Regions from separate parts of the Streptomyces sp. NPDC059897 genome, predicted to be linked through region 1. Evidence: predicted binding sites of a transcription regulator. Region 1 holds the regulator's gene; the other holds the start of a gene.

The links. Region 1 encodes HspR, which represses chaperone genes until heat shock. Its sites were predicted from a motif close to TTGAGNNNNNNNNNCTCAA; they were not measured.
Region 2: a site for HspR is predicted at 1,922-1,940, ahead of lon (endopeptidase La). Genes of this name have one in related genera too.

The regions. Positions count from the first base shown of each region.
Region 1 covers NZ_JBHWKQ010000019.1:69,743-73,144, reverse strand. Annotated here, with positions in the region: gene grpE (nucleotide exchange factor GrpE) at 1-429, shown strand, start outside; gene dnaJ (molecular chaperone DnaJ) at 466-1,653, shown strand; gene ACFV9W_RS21835 (heat shock protein transcriptional repressor HspR) at 1,659-2,126, shown strand; gene ACFV9W_RS21830 (GNAT family N-acetyltransferase) at 2,195-2,719, shown strand; gene ACFV9W_RS21825 (sugar ABC transporter substrate-binding protein) at 2,930-3,402, shown strand, end outside.
Region 2 covers NZ_JBHWKQ010000016.1:42,886-46,287, forward strand. Annotated here, with positions in the region: gene ACFV9W_RS19485 (response regulator transcription factor) at 1-246, opposite strand, end outside; gene ACFV9W_RS19490 (spermidine synthase) at 340-1,023, opposite strand; gene ACFV9W_RS19495 (GNAT family N-acetyltransferase) at 1,095-1,664, opposite strand; gene lon (endopeptidase La) at 1,963-3,402, shown strand, end outside.

The DNA.
Region 1 (3,402 bases):
CAGAACTACCGGCGCCGTGTGGAGCGGGACCGCGTCACGGTCAAGGAGATCGCCGTCGCGAACCTCCTGACCGAGCTGCTTCCCGTTCTCGACGACATCGGCCGTGCCCGTGAGCACGGCGAGCTCGTCGGCGGCTTCAAGTCGGTGGCCGAATCCCTGGAGACGGTCGCCGCGAAGATGGGCCTTCAGCAGTTCGGCAAGGAGGGCGAGCCCTTCGACCCGACCGTGCACGAGGCCCTGATGCACTCCTACGCGCCGGACGTCACCGAGACGACCTGTGTGGCGATCCTGCAGCCGGGTTACCGGATCGGCGAGCGCACCATCCGCCCCGCGCGGGTGGCCGTGGCCGAGCCGCAGCCGGGCGCGAAGGCGGACGAGGCAGCCGACAAGGATGCCGAGAAGGAGAACGGTGGCCCGGAAGAGGGCTGACGTCACACACACGGGTAAGGAGGGACGTCGAGGCCGATGAGCACCAAGGACTTCATCGAGAAGGACTACTACAAGGTCCTCGGCGTCCCCAAGGACGCCACCGACGCCGAGATCAAGAAGGCGTACCGCAAGCTCGCCCGGGAGAACCACCCCGACGCCAACAAGGGCAACGACAAGGCGGAGGAGCGCTTCAAGGAGATCTCCGAGGCGAACGACATCCTCGGTGACCCCAAGAAGCGCAAGGAGTACGACGAGGCGCGCGCCCTGTTCGGCAGCGGCGGGTTCCGTCCGGGACCCGGCGCCGCCGGCGGCAACGGCTCGTTCAACTTCGACCTGGGCGACCTCTTCGGAGGCGGCGCCCAGGGCCAGGGCGGTCCGGGCGGCTTCGGCGGCGGCATCGGCGATGTGTTCGGCGGCCTGTTCAACCGGGGCGGCGCGGGCGCGGGCACGCGTACGCAGCCGCGCCGTGGCCAGGACATCGAGTCCGAGGTGACGCTCAGCTTCACCGAGGCGGTGGACGGGGCGACGGTCCCGCTGCGGATGTCCTCCCAGGCCCCCTGCAAGGCGTGCTCCGGCACCGGCGACGCGAACGGCACACCGCGCGTGTGCCCGACCTGCGTCGGCACCGGACAGGTCTCGCGGGGCGGCGGTGGCGGCTTCTCCCTCACCGACCCGTGCGTGGACTGCAAGGGCCGCGGACTGATCGCCGAGACGCCGTGCGAGGCCTGCAAGGGCAGCGGGCGGGCCAAGTCCTCCCGCACCATGCAGGTGCGCATTCCGGCCGGGGTCAGCGACGGGCAGCGCATCAGGCTGCGCGGCAAGGGCGCTCCCGGTGAACGGGGCGGCCCGGCGGGCGACCTGTACGTCGTCGTGCACGTCGACGCCCACCCGGTCTTCGGCCGCAAGGGCGACAACCTCACGGTCACCGTCCCGGTGACCATCACGGAGGCGTCGCTCGGCGGCGAGGTCAAGGTGCCCACCCTCGGCGGACCGCCGGTCACCCTGAAGCTGCCCGAGGGCACGCCGAACGGGCGGACGATGCGGGCCCGCGGCAAGGGCGCCGTCCGCAAGGACGGCACGCGCGGCGACCTGCTGGTGACGGTCGAGGTGGCCGTCCCCAAGGACCTTTCGGAGGACGCCCGCAGCGCCCTCGAGTCGTACCGCAAGGCGACTGAGGACACCGACGTGCGGGCAGAACTGTTCAAGGCCGCGAAGGGAGCGTGAGGGTGATGGACGGGCAGCCGGGTCGTCGGCGCAGCAATCCGTACGAACTGACCGACGAGACGCCGGTGTACGTCATCTCGGTGGCGGCACAGCTGTCCGGCCTGCACCCGCAGACCCTGCGCCAGTACGACCGGCTAGGCCTGGTCTCGCCCGACCGCACGGCCGGGCGCGGCCGCCGCTATTCGGCCCGCGACATCGAACTGCTGCGCACCGTCCAGCAGTTGTCGCAGGCCGAGGGCATCAACCTCGCCGGTATCAAGCGCATCATCGAGCTGGAGAACCAGGTCGCCGCGCTGCAGTCCCGGGTGGCCGAACTCTCCTCGGCAGTGGAGAGCGCGGCCTCCGCGATCCAGCAGCGCGAGGCCGCGGTGCACGCCTCGTACCGCCGGGACCTGGTCCCGTACCAGGAGGTCCAGCAGACGAGCGCGCTGGTGGTGTGGCGGCCGAAGAACAGGCGGTCGCAGGACCAGTAGCCGTACGCACGTGAAGGGCCCCGGAGGCGTCGTCTCCGGGGCCCTTTGCGATGCCGCAGGATGGACCCATGACCGAGATCCGCACCCCCCGCCTCCTGCTGCGCCGCTGGCACCCCGACGACGACCTCGCCCCGCTCGCGGACATCCAGACCGACCCCGCCGTGATGCGCCGTATCGGCGACGGCGTTCCGCGTTCCCTCGACGGGACCGCCGAGGACATCGAGCGCTGGGAGGAGGAGTGGGACGACGAGGGCTTCGGGGTCTTCGCCGTCGAGCTTCTCGGCTCCGGCGAGCTGGCGGGCGCCGTCGGCCTGTACGTTCCCGATGCCCCGCCGCAGGTGGCGGGCCACGTCGGCATCCAGTGGCGGCTCGCGCGGCAGTTCTGGGGCCAGGGGTACGCCTCGGAGGCGGCGCAGGCCACGCTGGAGTTCGCGCTTCAGGACCGGGGCATCGACCGGGTCGTCGCGGTCGTCGCGGAGGACGACGCCTCCTCGCTGAAGGTTGTCCACAAGCTGGGGATGACCTCGCTGCCGGGCGGGGCGGAGGGCGGCCTGCGGGTGCACGCGATCGACCTGACCGAGTTCGAGGCCTGAGCGGGCCGGGTGGCCTGATCGTTCTGTGAAGTTCCTGTGTGGCTTGCGGGAAGGTGTCCGGTATTCGCCGTCTTCGGCTTCATGTGAAGAAGTAATGGACCCGTTTTCGTTGCGGTGTGGCTTCACCTCTTGACGGTCCGTGGGCGGGCGAGTTGGCTTTCGAGCCACCTCGGCCGCACCGTCGCGGCCACGTCAGGGAGGTATCCGCACATGAACACGCGTATGCGTTGTGCCGCCATGGCCGGCGCCGCATCCGTCCTGGTCGCCTCGCTCTCGGCCTGCGGCGGCGTGCTGCCGGGCGACGACAGCGAGCCCAGCGCGTCCGCCAGCAAGGGGAACGACGTCAAGATCGGTCTGCTGCTCCCGGAGAAGGAGACCGCCCGCTACGAGAAGTTCGACCACCCCATCTTCGAGCGTCAGGTGGCGAAGCTGACGCACGGCAAGGGGGAGCTGGTCTACGCCAATGCCAAGCAGGACGCGGCCCTCCAGCGCAAGCAGCTGCAGGAGATGATCGCCGCGAAGGTCGACACGATCGTCGTCGACGCCGTGGACGCCAAGGACATCGCCCCGGCCGTGCGCAAGGCGAAGAGCGCGGGCATCCACGTCATCGCGTACGACCGGCTCGCCCAGGGCCCCGTCGACGCCTACGTCGGCTTCGACAACGAGCTCGTCGGCCAGACCCA
Region 2 (3,402 bases), on a different contig from region 1:
ACGGCAGACCTCCAGGCCGTCGAAGCCGGGCAGCATGATGTCGAGGATCAGCAGGTCGGGCTGCCAGGCCTCGGCCGTGTCCACCGCCGCCGGGCCGTCCTGCGCGGTTTGCACGAGGAATCCCTCGGCACGCAGCCGGGCGGCGATGGCATCGACGATGGTCGGATCGTCCTCGACGACAAGGACCCGTCGCTGGGCTCCCTGTGTCGTCGTGGTGGTGTTGTGGGAGGTGTGTGTCTGCTCCATCGCCCCGCCCCTGAGTGCGCGCCGTCGTGACGCGCTTGACGCTTGAATGATCGGGTTTCGGACGTCAGCGTACGGGGAGTTACCGCCGGTCGGCTACGTGGGCCTCAGTGCGAGGTGCACCACGTCAGGGACGCCCCGGACAACCGGGATCTCTTCGGTGCGCACCGCCTGGAATCCGGCATTCCGCAAGGTTTCTTCGAAATTTGCTGACGGCTGTGCGGACCATACGGCGAGAACACCGCCCGGGTCGAGTCGGTCCTTGCAGGCGGCGAGGCCGGACGGTCCGTAAAGGGTGTCGTTGTCCTCGGTGACGGTCCAGTCGGGGCCGTTGTCGATGTCGAGGCAGAGCGCGTCGTAGGTGTCTGTCGCCGTGTGCAGATGCCGTACGAGGTCGGCCTCGACGATGTCGGTACGGGGGTCGGCGAGAGCCTGCGCGGACAGCTCGCGCAGTGGGCCGTTCCGATGCCAGTCGATGATGGCGGGCTCCCGCTCGACGACCGTGATGCCGCCCCAGTGCGGGTCGGCGGCCGCGTGTTCGAGGGAGAAGCCGACGCCGAGGCCGCCGATGAGGACGCGCGGTTCCTCCCGGTCGTCCAGGGCGGCGCGGGCCGAGTCGACGAGCCGCCGCTCGGAGCGGCCGTCGGAGGTGTCCATCAGGAACGTGCCGTTGGCGATGATCTGGAGCAGGTCGCCGTGACGGCGCAGGACCACCTCGCCGAAGGGGCCTTCGCGGCGATCGAGGACGACGGGTGGATCGGGGTCGTGCAGAGTCGTCATGGCCGCCATTCTGGCCGACGGGCGGGGGCGCCGTGGGTGTTTTCTGTGTCCCACGTCTCACATGGCGCTCGTCACAGAGGGTGAACCGAACCGGTCCGCGTCGCGTCGGGGGTGCCCACGTACTTCGCGTTCGCCAGGGGTGCCTCGATCCGCCAGCCCACGGACTCGTAGAGGAAACGTCCCTCCGGTGTGCACGCGAGAACCGCGCGGGTCGCGCCCTGGGCGTGGGCCGCCGACTGGAGCGTGCCCATGACCACGCGGCCCAGGCCCTTGCGGCGGTGGTGCTCGGAGGTCTCGATCTGGTCGACGACGGCGCTCGCGCCGGTCGGGGCGATCTGCCCGCGCGCGGCGAACGCGCCCGAGGAGTCGGTGAGCAGGACCCGGGTGACGCCCGCGCGGTTCCAGATGTGCCGGATGTAGCCACTGGGCGCCGGGGGTGCGGCGGCCCGGGTCAGGTCCGTCGCCATCAGGAAGTCGTCCGCCCCGTAGGCCTTCCACCCGGGGCCGAGCCACGGCAGGACCCGCGCCGGGTCGGCGAAGACCTTCAGGTGGGTGCCGCGGCCGCGCGTCGACTCCGCCGCCTTGCGCACGGCCTCCTCCGTCACGGCCTCGTTGGTGGCGCCGATGACGTGCCGGCTCACGTGCTCCGGCTGGCCCACGTGAATCGTGTAAACCCCAGGGTTCGACGAGTGGGGGAGCGGTGCCGCGCGAGGCGATCCAGCCGTCGACCCAGTCCCGCACGAGTTCCTCGCCCGTCATGCCCGCACTCCCTCGCGTCAGGATTTTTGTAAGGACCTCGTTCGCTTGAGGGTCATTACATATGGCGCGCCACCGGGTCCGGTAGCCGTGATCGCTGACAGCGAACGCCCGTCACGGAACATCTGGAGGTCACCGAGCATTGAGTGCATGTAACTCAACTTGACTGCCAAAGGGGAGATCATGGCTTCGACGTCCACACCGCTCACCCTGCCCGTGCTGCCCCTCGACGACGAGGTCGTGCTGCCCGGAATGGTGGTGCCCCTGGACCTCAGCGACACCGACGTACGAGCCGCGGTGGAGGCCGCGCAGGCCGCCGCGCGTACTGGACCCAGCAAGCCGAAGGTGCTGCTTGTTCCACGGATCGACGGCACGTACGCGAACACCGGCGTGCTCGGCACCGTCGAGCAGGTCGGACGCCTCGCCGACGGCGACCCCGGCGCGCTGATCCGCGGCGTCGGCCGCGTGCGCATCGGCGCCGGTACGACCGGGCCCGGCGCCGCCCTGTGGGTGGAGGGCCTGACCGTCGAGGAGGAGGTGCCGGACCCGCTGCCGGGAGCCGTCACCGAACTCGTCAAGGAGTACAAGGCGCTCGCCACGAACTGGCTGAAGAAGCGCGGCGCCTGGCAGGTCGTGGACCGCGTGCAGCAGATCGACGGCGTGTCCGCGCTCGCCGACAACTCCGGCTACTCGCCGTTCCTCACCACCGCCCAGAAGGTCGAGCTGCTGGAGGCCGCCGACCCGGTGGAGCGCCTGAAGCTCGCCACCCAGCACCTGCGCGACCACCTCGCGGAGCAGGACGTCGCCGAGTCCATCGCCAAGGACGTCCAGGAGGGCGTCGACAAGCAGCAGCGCGAGTTCCTGCTGCGGCGCCAGCTCGACGCCGTGCGCAAGGAGCTGCGCGAGCTGAACGGCGACGCCAAGGACGCGGCCGAGGAGTCCGACGACTACCGGGTGCGCGTGGAGGCCGCCGACCTTCCGGAGCAGGTCCGCGAGGCCGCGCTCAAGGAGGTCGAGAAGCTGGAGCGCTCCAGCGACCAGTCGCCCGAGGGCTCCTGGATCCGCACCTGGCTCGACACCGTCCTCGAACTCCCGTGGAACGAGCGGACCGAGGACGAGTACGACATCCAGGGCGCCCGCGGCGTCCTCGACGCCGAGCACGCGGGCCTCGACGACGTGAAGGAGCGGATCACCGAGTACCTGGCCGTGCGCAAGCGCCGCGCGGACCGCGGCCTCGGCGTGGTCGGCGGGCGGCGCGGCGGCGCCGTGCTGGCGCTCGTCGGCCCGCCCGGCGTCGGCAAGACCTCGCTCGGCGAGTCCGTGGCGCACGCGATGGGCCGTAAGTTCGTCCGCGTCGCCCTCGGCGGTGTGCGGGACGAGGCGGAGATCCGCGGTCACCGGCGTACGTACGTGGGTGCGCTGCCCGGCCGCATCGTGCGCGCCATCAAGGAGGCCGGGTCGATGAACCCGGTGGTCCTCCTCGACGAGGTCGACAAGGTGGGCTCGGACTTCCGCGGCGACCCGGCCGCGGCGCTCCTGGAAGTCCTCGACCCCGCGCAGAACCACACCTTCCGCGACCACTACCTGGAGGTCGAGCTCGACCTGAGCGACGTCGTCTTCCTG